One region of the Peribacillus sp. Hz7 genome, then DNA from elsewhere that is predicted to be linked to it. Evidence: riboswitches for the same ligand, from Rfam matches in the RefSeq annotation. Region 1 holds a riboswitch; each other region holds the start of a gene.

Region 1 (3,961 bases):
AGAGGCCTTTTGTTCAAAGGCGTTGTTAAACCATACTGTTGATATTTTGAGCCTAAAAATAGACCATCATTTTGATGGCCTTGTTTAATCAGCACCCGGTAGTTCAATAAGGAGGAGGCCCTTCTACCTTTAGAATAATTGTGCCTTCTTTTTAAATTCCTCGTAATTCTGTTTGAATTCTTCTTCCGTTACAGCCTGAAACGACAGTTTTTGATCGGTCGTCCAAAATGACAGGTCGAAACGAGTGGCACCCTCATGAAAATTACCTTCCAACTTGGTTTCCTTTCCATCTACGGTGGTGAAGAACCGCACCATAAGTCCGTCTGTTATTCCGTTCAAAGCATATCTGGTTTCTTCGTACGGGTTGGTTTTACTCCCCGTGTCAGTCATCATAAGAAGAGAACCTGTCAATTCGCCTTGGAGTAGGGCTTCATCGATTTTGACGAAGAGCTGGAACGATTCGTTCTCCGCGGAGTAAAGATATCCGTACACACTATCAAGATCGGAGAAAAACTTTCTTAAACGGTTCTTTTCTTTTTCTTCCGAATGATAGATGGCCATTTGCAACTCTTGTTGTAGCGCTTTTACATATTTATCGAGTTCTTCTTGGTCAACAGCCTTGTATAATTTGTTATCCTTGTTTTCTTGCTTTTGTACTACAAGATTTCCCTTAGAAAACCAAGCGTCAAACGTTATGATTTTCTCACCATTATTCACCTTAAATTCATATCCTTTTTCAGTTGTTTCTCCAGTCAGGGGGGATTTTTTTTCTTCCATAAACGGTACTTTACCGACTTCTTCTATGATTTTCTGTTGATGAAGTGTACCTTTCACTTTCCCTTTTTCACTAGTTAGTTCAAACCAATAAAGTATGCCGTTATCACTGTATACAAATGCGTCAGATTGGTTCAGTGGGTCCTTTCGGTCTTTCACTTCGGATGTTGCCCACCAAAATGCTACACCAATCAACAACCCAATTACCACCGCTACTCCCCAATATTTTAATTTCCTCATTTGATTTCCCTCCGGATCAACAAAAGTTTGAAGATGAGAGCCGCCTATCTTTTCATTTAAATAAAAAGTAATCTAAATACATATTCCTGTATAGCTGTATTTATGTATTAGAATGAATTCTAAAAAAATATTTCGTTACTTTCAATGAGAATTTTTATGATAGTACTTGAATTTTAGATAACTGAATGATACTATCAATAACAATCAACTAGTTAAATAAAAATAAATAGCGATAACTTCTTATCCAGAGTGGTAGAGGGACAGGCCCTGTGAAACCCGGCAACCATCAAGTCAAAATATTGTCTTGAACGGTGCTAATTCCTGCAAAGGTGTTAACCTTTGAAAGATGAGAGGAATGTATGTAATAATACGAACCTCTCTTTATTTAAAGAGAGGTTTTTTGGATGGAAAGAGGCTTATCGCTCAAAGGAGCGAATTTAAATGGAAAAAGCAGTGTTTGGTGCAAGCGAATTTTTTAGTCAAAAAGCTTTTATTACAGGTTTTCATGGTATTGAAAATGCTCGAATAGGACATCTAAGAGGGGCAAATCTAGACATAGTAGAAATATGGTTTAATCCTTGGAAAGTATCTTATAATGACTTATTAGAATTGTTTTTTGACTTACATGACCCAACATCTAGAGAAGGTCAGTCATTTAAAAACCAATCATTGATTTTCTTCTCTGATAAAAACCAATTAACATTAGCTAAACAAAAGAAAAGCGAGCTAAAACATATTTTTAAAGATGAAGTTATTACAAAAATTACCCCGGCGTGTGAATATATTAATGACCTGAAAGAGATCGAATTAATGTCTTATTGAACTACCCATCACTTAATTTTCTAATGAAACTTTGAAGTGGGAGTCTTTTCGCCTAAAATGATAAGAAACATTGGCGTAATTCAACAATTTGTCCCACCTTTCTTATGCTAGACGGCTTTGGATCTCTAGCATATCAAAAATGCACCACTTCCGAATGAAATGCACCACAATGGTACACATATTGAACGAAAATGGTGCATTTTTTTGTGACTTCGTCCAAAGTGTGTAGTATTTATTTCTATGAAATGGGGTTAATCCCTTGATATATCAGCATTTATGGGTAAATCCTTGTTACATATTCATATAGAAAAAGTGGTGCATTTCCCTCAACATGGTGCATTCTTAGGTCCAACCTGTGTAGTAAAAAATTTTAAAGTTTTTTCAAACCCTTGGGGCTCTGAGCTTCAGAGGGTTTTTTTGTGCATTTCCTCTTAGAGTGAGGGCTTTATCAAAAGAAATTATTTTTACTTTGCCTCTGATTAAACGAATACTAGTACTGAACCTTATTGCGACTTTTTCATCTTTTATCTTTTTGTGCGTTGTTTTTGTTTAGCCCAGTGCTCTAACTTTGAAATATTCCTCTTGTTGAAGCGTTTGTTTTGCCTATTCAAATAACGAAGAAGGGTACTATGGGAAAGCCCCATTTCTGCAGCAGCTTTACGAATACTTAATTTTTCCTGTTCAATTAAATCGGCTATATACTCTGGTGAAATTTCAATAAGCGTATTTTCTTCTAGGTCCATTGCTATTTGTTCAGAAGTTCCAGGTAGCTGTTCGATAATAGGGGGAGTCACTACAGTAGCAGCCAGCTCATTTACAGCTGGCGAAGCTAAAGTCTCGATATTAATTTTCTTTAGATTCTCTGCAATAATCTCATCCGGTGGTACGATTACCACAGTTAGTGGCCCCCAATATTTTTGTATCCAGAAGCGCTTCCCGATACGTTCTTCATCAATTGGTTCTGTGTAATACCAGTTTTTGATGACATAATCGCGCTGAAGATCATCTAGTACAGATTCAAGACGATCACGTATTTGTACACCATTATAGCTTTTAGGGAAAGCAACAACATCTAATAGTGTCTTAATCTTAAATGGTTGATGTAAATTGCGTTTTAACGTCCGTATTTTCCATTGATAATTTAAATAGCGTGTTAAACGTTTGTGTTCACGTTGTGTATAGTGGCTATATTGAAAGACTTTTAAATCAAGGGCCCCAAAAGATTGCTGCTCACTGTTTAAATAATATGAAAGAATAGGTGCAGGGCGAATTTGTAAAGAGTAAATACCTTTTGCCTTTCCCGTCTTTTTATCGTAAGCCATATCTAAGCTTCCGATGTCAAACATGCGATTAAATGTTGTGAAATCATATTGCTGTTCGTCTGAAATCTTTTCCCTGTCGATCACGGTTATATTGTCACCACGCATAGATACCCAAATACTTGAAAGGGCGGCAACACGTTTCATAATGCTAAAGCGCTCTTTTTCACGAATATAGAAATCTTCCTTCATTGCATCAGCAAATCGAAGTTTCAAGGCTTCATCACTGTGGAATTTGATGTAGCCATCAGCATCTTTAGGCTGTACGATCCACAAATAAGAAATCAGGTCAAATAAGTCGGCCGTCCATTCATCTAGTGAGCTAAGTGTAGATTCCACGAGTGATAACCACATTTGCTGCTTTTCAGAATTGAAAATCTCCATAGCAATTGGCCGTAATTCAGCTTTTCCTCGTACAATCCCCTTACTATCCTGAATTTCAGCTCCGTATAAGCCATCTCCATTTTCAACAAATTGCTTTTTCTTCGTGACTAAATCACGCATCAGCTGATAATCAGAGTGCATGGTACCGTACATGTAATCATTATCCAGTACTTGCTCTACCGTTTCGCCATGGTGTGGTTCATTTTCTTTAAAAGACATTTCATTTTGTAAATATGGCTCAACCTCAGCCAGGATAGAATCCGTATAGTTATGGATGGCATTACGAATCATCAATTTTGTTAATGGTTGATTGGGGTATAAAGAGTCCTTAAAGAAATTACAAAGCACCTGAAAGCTTTGGGAAGGCACATGTGCAGCATTTACGTTGATCAAAGAAGCATCTTGTACCCAACCTTCTAAAG
Region 2 (3,961 bases), on a different contig from region 1:
GGTGCTGTTGGAACAACAATCAATTCAGAAAGTTGTAAGTTGTTTTCCTTTGCAAATGTTTCCATGTAGTATTTGTGTTGGAATAGATTTGCATCAATGGATCCATTGCTTAGAGCAAGGTTTGGTTGAACATAATCACTAAATTCAACGACTTCTACTTTATATCCGGCTTTTTCAAGTGATGGTTGAATCGCTTTTTTAACCATGTCAGCAAAAGGACCACTTGTTGCACCAATTTTAAGTTCTTTTTTCTCTTCAGTTGTGTTTGAAGCCGTATCTTTTTCTTCGTCTTTGTTATTGCCGCAAGCTGCTAAAGCAAGGGCAAGAACAAGAACGAGTAATAAGGATGCCCATTTTTTCATCTTGTAAATCCTCCTAAATATTGAATAATGTATTAAAACTTTCTATGAAGAAAGCAATAATTGTGCTTATCGTTTATCAACTAAATAAGAAAGCTTGTCCCCGATAATTTGAATGATTTGAACAAGGCAAATGAGAACAATAATCGTCAGAATCATAACGGTATTGTCGTAGCGGTAGTACCCGAAGCGGATGGCTAAATCGCCGATTCCTCCGCCGCCAATCGTCCCTGCCATAGCTGAGAACCCAATGAGTGAAATCGTTGTTAAGGTCAGACCTTGAATGATGCCTGGTTTTGCTTCAGCGAGCAGGACATCTTTAATGATCATCCATGGTGAAGCGCCAACGGCAATCGCCGCCTCAATAATGCCTTTATCAATTTCACGTAAAGAGGTTTCAACGATTCGAGCGAAAAACGGAATCGCTGCTACGGATAATGAAACAGAGGCAGCGATTGGTCCAATCGTTGTTCCTGTTATTAAGTTAGTGAAAGGAAGCAATGCTACTAATAGAATGATATATGGAATAGATCGTACAAGGTTTACGATGAATCCAAGCAGACTATTGATAAACGCATTTTCAAAAAATAAATTTTTTGCTGTTATAAAGAGTAAAACTCCAAGCGGTAAACCGAGAAACAGGGCGATGATAAGCGAGATGCCAACCATATACACCGTTTCTAGGAATGCTTTATTAAGATCGGGAAGTATAGCTGTAATCGATTCAAGCATGATGTATCACCTCCACATAGCTAGTTCGTTTGTTGATATAGTCTAAAGCCGCTTGAATGTCATTAGTGTTCCCGGTTAATTCAACAATAAGTATGCCTAAAGGAATGTTTTGGATATATTCGATTTTTCCGTGCAAAATATTGGCTTTTACAGGATGTTCTTGTAATAAGTCTGAAAGAATGGCCTCACTAGCGAGCTGTCCTTCAAATTTAATTTTGATAATGCTTCCTTTACTTTCCGTAATTAAATGAGAAGGAAGTTCAAAATCTAAGACGCTTTCGATAAATTGTTTCGTTAATGCTTGTTTAGGTTGAGCGAACACACCGTATACATCGCCTTCTTCAATTATGCGCCCATCTTGCATAACGGCTACCCGATGACAAAGTTCTTTTACAACCTCCATTTCATGGGTAATTAAGACGATTGTAATTCCGAACTCTTTATTAATTTTTTTCAGTAATTGTAAAATGGCTTTTGTTGTTGTTGGGTCAAGGGCAGATGTTGCCTCATCACATAAAAGAACGGTAGGATTGTTTGCTAATGCACGGGCAATTCCAACACGTTGTTTTTGTCCACCGCTTAATTGAGCAGGGTATACATCTTTTTTATCACTAAGACCAACGATTTCGAGTAATTCAAGCACACGTTTGCGAATGGCTTCAGGCGATTGATGTGCAGCTTTTAAGGCGAAAGCAACATTATCAAACACTGTTTTCGAACTGATGAGTGAAAAGTGCTGAAAAATCATTCCGATTTTCAGTCGTTGTTTTCGTAATGCTTGACCCGATAATTTCGTTAAATCAACACCATCAATAATTACTTGGCCTTTTGTCGGACGTTCTAATAAATTAATCGAACGAATTAAGGAGCTTTTACCAGCACCGCTATATCCAACAATTCCAAAAATTTCTCCTTTTTGAATCGTCAAGGATACATCATCAACTCCGACAACTCGACTTTTCTTCGTGATGTATTCCTTTCGTAACGATCGAATTTCAATCATGGACGTTCCCCCCTAAAAAAGCCTCTTTCTGAGTGAAAGAGGCGACATAATCTATATCACGACTTATCTTCCAGAATTGTATCTCTGCAGGAAGTAGCACCGTTCCTAAATAGGAGGTTGCCGGACGTCATTGGGCCTGATCCCTCGGTCACTCTTGATAAGTATTTATTATTTTGAGATATTTTAGAATATTTATATTAGAATATTATTTGTTATAGTTTGAAAAGTCAATATATTTTTTCAGTGAATAATGTAATAATATTCAAAAATCCTTGTATATTATTACATTATAGGATTTAACTTACTCTTTCTATCTGAAAATTGTTAGTTGAAGCTTAGGTGTATTTGTTATTTTTAGATAAGAAATAGATCTGTGATTTTGATGAATTTATTATTAGTTATGGAAGTGTGCCTTTCCATTCTTAATATTTTCCATATATTCCTTGTAAGTGTTATGTGTCTTATATACAGTTAATAGTAATAAGGCTTCATCTGATAGACATCAATAAAAACGAATGGGGGATAAGGATATAGAAAGGAAACGGGTAGGAGATGTAGAATGGGTACATGGAAAAGTAGAATCTGCGCAATCTAAGATGGGTGTAAATGTCTTTGTAACAGATGGTCTAATGATTGATACAGGGTCAGAGTCTTTACTGTCTGACTTGATTCCTTTTTTTCAGTCGGTCGATTTTGATCAAGTAGTGCTTACGCATTATCACGAAGATCATACAGGTGGTTGCGCTTGGATTCAAAAACATAAACAAGTACCATTATTTATTCATTCGATGTCGCTTGATGTTTGTTCAAAACAGGGAGAATATCCGGATTATCGTAAACGGATTTGGGGAGTGCGAGAAGGGTTTCAAGCACGCCCAATTGGAGAAACGATACAATCTCATCATCATACATGGAAGGCTATTTTTACACCGGGACATGCAAGGGATCATATGTCTTATTTGAATCAAAGCAACGGTGTACTTTTCTCAGGAGACTTATTTGTTACGCCAAAAACAAAAGTGATTTTGCAGGAGGAGTCTATTCCGACAATTATACATTCTATTAAGAAGGTATTGCGATATGATTTTCAAGAAGTTTTCTGTTGTCATGCAGGCTATCTTCCAAATGGAAGGGAACTATTTCAAGTTAAGCTTGACTATTTAGAAAATTTACAGGGAGAAATTATTCGACTGCATCAACAAGGGTTAACCGTTGAGGAGATTCAACAGAAGGTTTTCCCGAAGCAGTATCCGATTATAGAGTACTCGGACTATGAATGGGATTCGAAACATATTATTACGTCCATTCTTAGAAAGGCGCAATTCACTAGTGTAAGATGAATAGGTAGTAAATAAATGTGAGCTGACCTTATAGGGCCAGCTCACATTTAATTAATCTAAACTATTTACATTAGGAGGCGCTTCATCATAGAATTCATGAGCTTCTTCGATGTTTTGGTTATTACCTGATGTATAGACATTTCCTCCAGCCATTCCTTCATTGATAATACGGTCAACGTCTAAATAAACAGAGTCCTTTTTATCGTATTCTGAATCTTTCAAAAACGTATATTTTTCTTTGTCGTCCAAAATAATTCCCTCCTTAGCTTCTGTATTTTGCAACATACAGTGCTATCTTTAATTCAACTAGCCATCAGGGCAATGAAATACTGACGGAAGTTGTCATTATAGTTTGAGCAAGGAAGGGTCTTTTTTATTCAGCGTATATTTATAACGCAGAGGACCAGTTGTATCACTCATATACATGAAATAGCATGAGCTCATGTATAGCTTGTTTTAATTCAGCTTCTAAATTATCCGAAGGCTGTATGTTCTTCCATTCAATTTGTCCATCTTTATGGTAAATG
Region 3 (3,961 bases), on a different contig from region 1:
TTCTGTAAAATTTTAACTTTTTAGGTATTTTTGTATTTTTTATTTTATCTGTATATGTTATAATTGGAATAATATAGAAAGGGAGTGATAATATGCAGTTTGCTGATGTATATTTATTCGAAAAAAAGACGGATTCTAATCCAGTAGAGTGGAAACAAGTAGAGGTCCTCTTCGAGAGTAACGGTATTCAGAAAACGACTCCTAGTTTTGAAGTAGCAATAAACTTAGAAGAAGAATTAGAAAGACTTCGGCCATTTGAAGGCGAGCTTCTTCGTCTAAAAACAATTGAAGTAGATGATGATGAAATCCCAACTAGATACCTTTGCTATGATTTGGCGAATTGGAGCTTTTCTGGTAACCGTTTAATCGTCACAAATCCAATTGAAAATGTCCACCAATACACCCTCCCTTTTAATTAAAACCATCATTTAGAAAGGCATCCCTTCATTGGATGTCCTTTCAACAAGCATTACCACCTGTTTGTCTTAAGCTTAGATTATCCCATGAATTATGAAGTATGGAACTTGCCCATTCAGTACTGAATGGGGAAATCCATCACTTTTCTTCAAAAATAGATTGATTCCTCATAGATGTTATCTCCATTACGATCATTCATTAATTTCTACTTTATTTTCTTCGCATATTAAGTGTACATGTGCATATTTCTGAGACCATGACAAATGTACCCTTTCACAATCATGCGAAAGGGTACATTAAACTTTCTTATTTATTCACCATATTAGCTGGGACGACCCATTTATCGAACTCTTCTTCTGTTAAATAACCAAGTTGAAGGGCTGCTTCTTTCAAAGTAGAATTCTCCTTAAATGCGTGTTTCGCAATTTTCGCCGCTCTTTCATAACCAATGTATGGATTAAGCGCCGTAACAAGCATAAGAGATCGTTCTACATTTTGTTTAATAGCTTCTTCATTCGCTGTAATTCCAACCGCACAGTTGTTATTGAAAGAAAGAATTCCCTCTGTTAATAATTTAACCGATTGTAAAAAATTATAAATAATAACCGGTTTAAAGACATTTAGCTCGAAATTACCTTGGCTGGCTGCAAATCCAATGGTCGCATCATTTCCAACGATTTGAGTCGCAATCATCGTTAAGGCTTCACTTTGAGTCGGATTTACCTTACCTGGCATAATAGAACTTCCTGGTTCATTTTCTGGAATCGCAATTTCGCCAATACCGCTTCTTGGACCACTTGCTAACCATCTAATATCATTAGCAATTTTCATTAAGTCAGCAGCTAGTGCTTTTAACGCACCGTGGACGTAGACCATTTCATCATGACTTGTCAGCGCATGAAATTTATTATCAGATGTTTGGAACGGATGTCCCGTATCCTCAGCAATTTGTTTCGCTGATTCCTCTGGAAATTCAGGGTCTGTATTAATCCCTGTTCCTACCGCTGTCCCACCAAGAGCTAAGTTCAATAATTTTTGACTGCTCTCTTCTACCATAGCTAAACTCTTATCTAACATCGCTCTCCATCCAGATATTTCTTGACCTAATGTAAGAGGTGTCGCATCTTGAAGATGTGTTCGACCAATCTTCACTACATCCCAAAATTCTTTTTCCTTCTCTTTAAACGTATCACGCAGTACTTTAATAGCTGGAATTAGTTGATTGACTACTTCCATATAGGCAGCAATATGCATCGCCGTTGGAAACGTATCGTTCGAACTTTGTGCCTTATTTACATCATCATTTGGATGAAGTCTTTCCGATTCTCCAATCTCCTCCAACCACTTATTACCTTTATTAGCAATAACCTCATTGACATTCATATTACTTTGCGTCCCACTACCCGTTTGCCAAACAACAAGCGGAAAGTGCTCATCAAGCGTTCCATCCAAAATTTCTCTACAAATCGTTATAATAGCATTTTTCTTCGCTTCTGATAAATCTCCAAGCTTATGATTTACTTTAGCTGCTGCTTGTTTTACATAAGCGAATGCCCGAATTAATTCAATTGGCATCTTTTCCTTACCAATTTTAAAATTATTGCGACTTCTCTCTGTTTGAGCTCCCCAATATTTATCTGCAGGGACCTTTACCTCACCCATCGTGTCACTTTCAATTCTAAATTCCATTATTCCTTGCCTCCCATTTACATATAAAATCATATAGTCCGTTAATTAGTTTCTCTTAATAGACCACATGCCATTCATTGATATTGATTCTCATTTACATTGTACAAGTTTTCCATGTATATAGCAAAAAAATAGCTTATTTTCGTACGTTATACGAAAAAATTCATTAGTTTATGTATGTCTGTAAACAAAATAGACAATATAAAGATTAACGATATCATCGAACAAATCTTCCATTGGTATTGACATTAAGAAAAATGTATAGTAAATTCAAAAAAAACAAATTATTTCAACTCTTATCCAGAGAGGTCGAGGGAATGGCCCGTTGACACCTCAGCAACCTTCATTGACCCATGATCAATGAAAAGGTGCTAATTCCTCAAGTTCCTGTAACTTGGCAGATAAGAAGAATGACTCAACTTACTCAAATTAAAGTCTTCTTCTTAAAGAAGACTTTTTTTTATTTCGTATCTTTAAAGGAGCCGTGATGGTGATGTATAAAAAGGAAACATATCTTGCTCAAATTGGAAATAGAAGCGAAACAACTACAGGAACAGTCAACCCTCCTGTCTATTTCTCAACTGCTTATCGACATGAAGGAATTGGGCAATCGACTGGATTTGACTATACTCGTACTGGAAATCCCACTCGCCAAATTCTTGAACAAGCAATCGCTGATCTTGAATCCGGCGATCGAGGCTTTGCTTGCAGTTCAGGCATGGCAGCCATTGCGACAATCTTAGCTTTATTTGAATCAGGCGATGAATGGATTGTTAGCGGCGATTTATACGGTGGAACGTACCGCCTTTTAGAACAAGGGTTTAAAAAATGGGGCTTAGGCTGTAAATATGTAGATACTTGTTGTTTGAGTGAAATTGAAGATGCAATTACTCCGCAAACAAAAGCCATCTTTCTAGAAACCCCAACAAATCCCCTTATGCAGGAAACAGATATTCGAGCTGTTGCCGACATTGCTAAGAAATATAACTTAATATTAATTGTGGATAACACATTCTATACCCCACTCCTTCAACAGCCAATTTTAGAAGGTGCTGATATTGTCATTCACAGTGCAACGAAATATTTGGGCGGGCATAATGATGTACTAGCTGGATTGATTGTCGCAAAAGGAACAGAATTATGTGACGCGTTAGCGTTCCACCATAATGGATATGGCGCTGTATTGAGCCCATTCGACTCTTGGCTTCTTATGCGCGGAATGAAGACTTTAGCTCTGCGCATGAAACAACATGAACAAAATGCTAAAGCACTTGCTGAATATTTAACAAATCATGAATGCGTTACAGATGTACTTTATCCAGGAAAAGGCGGCATGCTTTCCTTCCGCATTATCGATGAAAAAGCCGTTAATCCATTCTTACAATCTTTACAATTAATTTGTTTCGCTGAAAGCCTTGGCGGAGTCGAAAGCTTCATTACGTACCCTGCAACGCAAACACATGCTGATATTCCGTTAGAAACGCGACTTGCAACTGGCGTATGTAATCGACTGCTGCGTTTCTCTGTTGGCATTGAAGATTATAACGATTTAACTCAAGACCTAGAACAAGCTTTTGCTCGTGTAAAACAGGAGGTATTATAATGAAAAACGGGGAACAATTTAGCTTTGAAACACGTTTGCTTCATAATGAACATAAAGTAGACCCATCAACTGGTGCCGTTAGCGTTCCGATTCAGCACGCATCTACGTTCCATCAATTTGATGTTGATCAATTTGGTAAATACGATTATAGCCGCAGTCTAAATCCAACTCGTGAAGCATTAGAAACGATTATTGCTGAACTAGAAGAGGGAACACATGGTTTCGCTTTCGCATCAGGAATGGCGGCCATCT
Region 4 (3,961 bases), on a different contig from region 1:
CGCTAATGTCCGAATATGATCGATCATAAATTCCGGACCTGTCGCACAATTTAAACCGACCGAAATTGGTTTCATATGCTCGCAAGAAAGATAGAACGCTTCAATGGATTGACCAGCTAATGTCGTTCCCATTGGCTCAATCGTTCCCGAAATCATAATCGGGAGTTCCTTACCACTCTTCTCAAAGGCTCCTTTAATGCCTAAAAAAGCAGCTTTTACATTTAGCATATCTTGACATGTTTCAACGAGAAGTAAATCGACGCCTCCATCAATTAATCCAAGGGCCTGCTCTTCATAACACTCTCTTAATGTATCAAAAGTCGTTCCACCTGTAACTGATAGTGTTTTCGTTGTTGGCCCCATTGAACCGGCCACATATCTTGGCCAAGCTTCTGTTGAATATACTTCACACGCTTTTACAGCGATTTCTGCTGATTCTTTATTTAACTGGTAAGCAAGTGTACCTAGATTGTATTCATCTAAAACAATACTCGTACCCCCGAATGTATTCGTTTCAACAATATCGGCACCTGCAGCAAAATATGCTTCATGGATTTTTTGAATAACATCTGGACGAGTCAGCGTTAAATATTCATTACAGCCTTCATATTGTTCTCCACCAAAATCTTCAGCTGTTAAATTTTCGGCTTGTAGCATCGTACCCATTGCGCCATCCAGTAATAGAATTTTTGATTGTAGTTGTTCGTTAATTGACTTTTTACTCATATGCTGCCACCTCAGATGTTTTTGTTTGATCAAGCGTTCTAATATAGCGCGTTAACTCCGCCGTCATTTCATAACGAAGGAATGGAGTAATTAAATAAATACCTTTAAATTTATCCATTGCCGCATCCACAAGTTCTCGTGCGATTGCCACACCTTCTTTTTGCGCCTGAATTGGGTCATTACCTGCTGCTGCCATTGCCCGGCGAACATGATCTGGCAAATTAATTCCAGGTACTTCATTATGAATAAATTCGGCATTACGAGTACTAGTTAACGGCATGATGCCGACAAAAATAGGTGTCTCTAAATGCTTCGTTGCTTCGTATACTTCTTCAATCTGTGAAGTGGAATAAATCGGCTGTGTTAAAAATGAATGAGCGCCGCACTCAATTTTCTTTTCCATTCGTTGAACCGCTCTATCTAAATATTTCACATTTGGATTAAAAGCCGCAGCAATTTTAAAATTCGTCTTTTGGCCAAGACTTTGTCCAGAATACGAAAGTCCTTCATTAAATTGCTTAACCAAACTAATTAAATCAAAAGAAGATAAATCATACACAGATGTTGCACCTGGGAAATCACCAATTTTCGAAGGATCTCCTGTAATAACTAATACTTCATTTAATCCTAGAGTTTGTAGGCCCATTAAATGCGATTGTAATCCAATTAAGTTTCGATCACGACATGTAATATGCACAAGCGGATTTAAATCAAGCTGTGATTTAATTAACATACCCAGCGCTGCATTAGAAATCCTAGGAGAAGCGAGCGAATTATCCGCTAACGTAATCGTATCAACTCCAGCTTCTTTCAAAGCTTTAGACCCTTTCATAAACTCTTCGATCCCCAGTTTCTTAGGTGGATCTAGCTCTACTAAAATCGTTCTTTCTGTTTTCGCTTTTTCATATAAAGCAGGGGTGCGATCCTGTTCCCGAACTTCAATTGTTTCCACTTTCGCTGCGTGCATTTTTTTCTCAACGATTGGAGCTAAATCAGAAACAGCTGCTTTCATTGCTGTAATATGCTGTGGTGTCGTACCACAGCATCCGCCAATAATGGATGCTCCTTGATCACGTAATTGAAGCGCGCTTGAGCCAAAGTATTCCGGTGCTGCATCATACACTAATCGGCCATCCACATAATCTGGTAAACTCGCATTAGGGTACGCAGCAAGCGCGGCATGACTTGGAAGTTGAACAGATTCTAACGCACGAATCATATGATGCGGACCTAAACGGCAATTAAGTCCGACTACGTCTGAACCTAATTGTTCTAACCGCTTAAATGCTTCATTTAACTGAACACCGTTTTGTAAATTCCCAAGTTCATGCAACGTAACATTCGTAATAATTGGAATGTTCGTTTCCTGTCTTGCAATTTGCAACACTGTTTCCAATTCTTCCAAATCATAATATGTTTCGAATAATAATCCATCAGGACTTTCAAGCAGTAAACTATATAGCTGTTCACGGAAACTACGTTTAATTTCTTCTAAACTTAAATCAGATTTTCGAATACTTCTAGAAGCACCAATCGTTCCAAACACAAACGCATTCCCTTGCGCAACCTTTTTAGCAATGGCAATTCCTTGGCGATTAATCTGACTCACTTGATCTTCTAATCCATAGCGCTTTAATTTATGAAAATTTGCTCCATACGTATTCGATTGTAAAATATCAGCACCTGCATCCAAATAAGTACGATGAATCGCTTCAATTTGATCAGGCTCTGTACAGTTTAATTCTTCATAACAATGGTCGATGCCACGGGAATACAATAGTGTCCCCATTGCTCCTTCCCCAATTAAAATTCTTTGCTTTAGCTCTTTACGAAACTCCATATGTGCACCCTTTCCCAAAAACAATTCAGTTTCCGCTTTATTTCAATGGTGTAAGAAAAAGAAAAAACCTTCCATCTATAAAAAGAAGAAGGTCTTCATAAGAAACATTCTCCTCATCTATCAAGCGCCCGCTTGCTGGATTTAGCACCTTAGCTCAAACAGCTGGTTGCTGAGGATTCATCGGGCCAGTCCCTCCACCTCTCTCGATAAGATTGATTTATATAAACTTTTCTAAACATTTCAAATTAAATTACAATATAATTATTCTTAATTTACATGAAACAATGATGAAATTCAATACCTTCTAGCCAATTTTTGAATTTTTCAAACAAAATAACTAAGAATTAGAGACAAATCACGAACAATATTCGTTTTTTACCTTATTTTGTCATTCCCCTAACTATTTATTTAACATTCTAGGAATTGTGTATGAAATGGCAAGGCAGCCTAGACAAAATGTCTAGCGAAAACATTGCGTTTTAATAGGCTTCTTTGGCCTGTCTACTTTTTCAGCACTCGCTAGTTTTGAAACAAAGATTATCTCGCATCTAGTCATTTACATGGTTAGCTTGAGGGGGTACACTCTGGGGGTCAAATAGAAAATGATAAATCTCAACTCAATCAGCTTCATTTACAATATCAAGCAACACCGTATTGCTGTCTGTTTGGACTTTACCTCTATTCTTAAAGTTCACAAAATGAAACGGCATATAAAACATGTCTGTTAGTCGTTCAGGTGACAGGTACTGCGTTGGAACTAACATACGTAAATCATTTGCTTTAACAGGAGACGTTGTAGCGAGACAAAACGCCCAATCCTCTCCCTCTTCCGGGAAGAAATTGTGATATGGCAGTACATAGAAACCAGCTTTTTTGAGGGTTTTCTGTATACTCCAAAAGTACTCAGGCATCCAGGGAAAAGCGGAACAAGCTACAGTGATTGCACCCCCTGGTTCTAAACGGTCTTTCAAGATGCTATAAAACTCCCTGCTGAAGAGACGGGAAAGCTCAGGACATTTGTCAGTTGGCTCAGGAAGGTCGATAATAATAACATCCCACTTTTCCCCGTTTTTCTCGACAAACTTTCTGCCATCTTCAATTACGACTTGAACTTTAGGATGATTCAATGAACCTTGATTAAATTGGACCAAAGCCTCCAAATTTTTACCGAAATCTATCATCACTTCGTCGATGTCAAGGGTAGTAATTTTCTCCACTTCGGAATAACGAAGGGCCTCGTGGGTCGTTACTCCACCACCACCACCGATGATTAGAACATTCTTCCGCTTGCGTGCAGCAGCCATTGGAATGTGTACCATCACTTCTGCATAAATACTCTCATCATCTGTTGTGCCAAACATGACGTCACCATTGCTATAAATCAACATTTCACCA

The links. Region 1 has a riboswitch for S-adenosylmethionine ahead of ACE199_RS22905 (peptide-methionine (S)-S-oxide reductase). Riboswitches for the same ligand answer to the same signal wherever they lie in the genome.
Region 2: it holds a riboswitch for S-adenosylmethionine, as region 1 does, so the genes downstream of both, ACE199_RS08685 (methionine ABC transporter ATP-binding protein) here and ACE199_RS22905 (peptide-methionine (S)-S-oxide reductase) in region 1, are expected to answer to the same signal.
Region 3: it holds a riboswitch for S-adenosylmethionine, as region 1 does, so the genes downstream of both, ACE199_RS08715 (methionine biosynthesis PLP-dependent protein) here and ACE199_RS22905 (peptide-methionine (S)-S-oxide reductase) in region 1, are expected to answer to the same signal.
Region 4: it holds a riboswitch for S-adenosylmethionine, as region 1 does, so the genes downstream of both, ACE199_RS10575 (bifunctional homocysteine S-methyltransferase/methylenetetrahydrofolate reductase) here and ACE199_RS22905 (peptide-methionine (S)-S-oxide reductase) in region 1, are expected to answer to the same signal.

What each region holds. Positions count from the first base shown of each region.
Region 1 covers NZ_JBHHJV010000041.1:5,054-9,014, reverse strand. Annotated here, with positions in the region: gene ACE199_RS22910 (hypothetical protein) at 130-1,014, opposite strand; SAM riboswitch class I at 1,252-1,367, shown strand; gene ACE199_RS22905 (peptide-methionine (S)-S-oxide reductase) at 1,456-1,836, shown strand; gene ACE199_RS22900 (helix-turn-helix domain-containing protein) at 2,361-3,961, opposite strand, start outside.
Region 2 covers NZ_JBHHJV010000004.1:229,130-233,090, reverse strand. Annotated here, with positions in the region: gene ACE199_RS08695 (MetQ/NlpA family ABC transporter substrate-binding protein) at 1-362, opposite strand, end outside; gene ACE199_RS08690 (methionine ABC transporter permease) at 429-1,091, opposite strand; gene ACE199_RS08685 (methionine ABC transporter ATP-binding protein) at 1,084-2,094, opposite strand; SAM riboswitch class I at 2,155-2,258, opposite strand; gene ACE199_RS08680 (MBL fold metallo-hydrolase) at 2,610-3,434, shown strand; gene ACE199_RS08675 (hypothetical protein) at 3,486-3,683, opposite strand; gene ACE199_RS08670 (YheE family protein) at 3,847-3,961, opposite strand, start outside.
Region 3 covers NZ_JBHHJV010000004.1:235,321-239,281, forward strand. Annotated here, with positions in the region: gene ACE199_RS08705 (hypothetical protein) at 93-419, shown strand; gene fumC (class II fumarate hydratase) at 724-2,106, opposite strand; SAM riboswitch class I at 2,400-2,514, shown strand; gene ACE199_RS08715 (methionine biosynthesis PLP-dependent protein) at 2,600-3,709, shown strand; gene metC (cystathionine beta-lyase) at 3,709-3,961, shown strand, end outside.
Region 4 covers NZ_JBHHJV010000006.1:59,933-63,893, reverse strand. Annotated here, with positions in the region: gene metH (methionine synthase) at 1-726, opposite strand, end outside; gene ACE199_RS10575 (bifunctional homocysteine S-methyltransferase/methylenetetrahydrofolate reductase) at 719-2,566, opposite strand; SAM riboswitch class I at 2,677-2,779, opposite strand; gene ACE199_RS10570 (spermine/spermidine synthase domain-containing protein) at 3,184-3,961, opposite strand, start outside.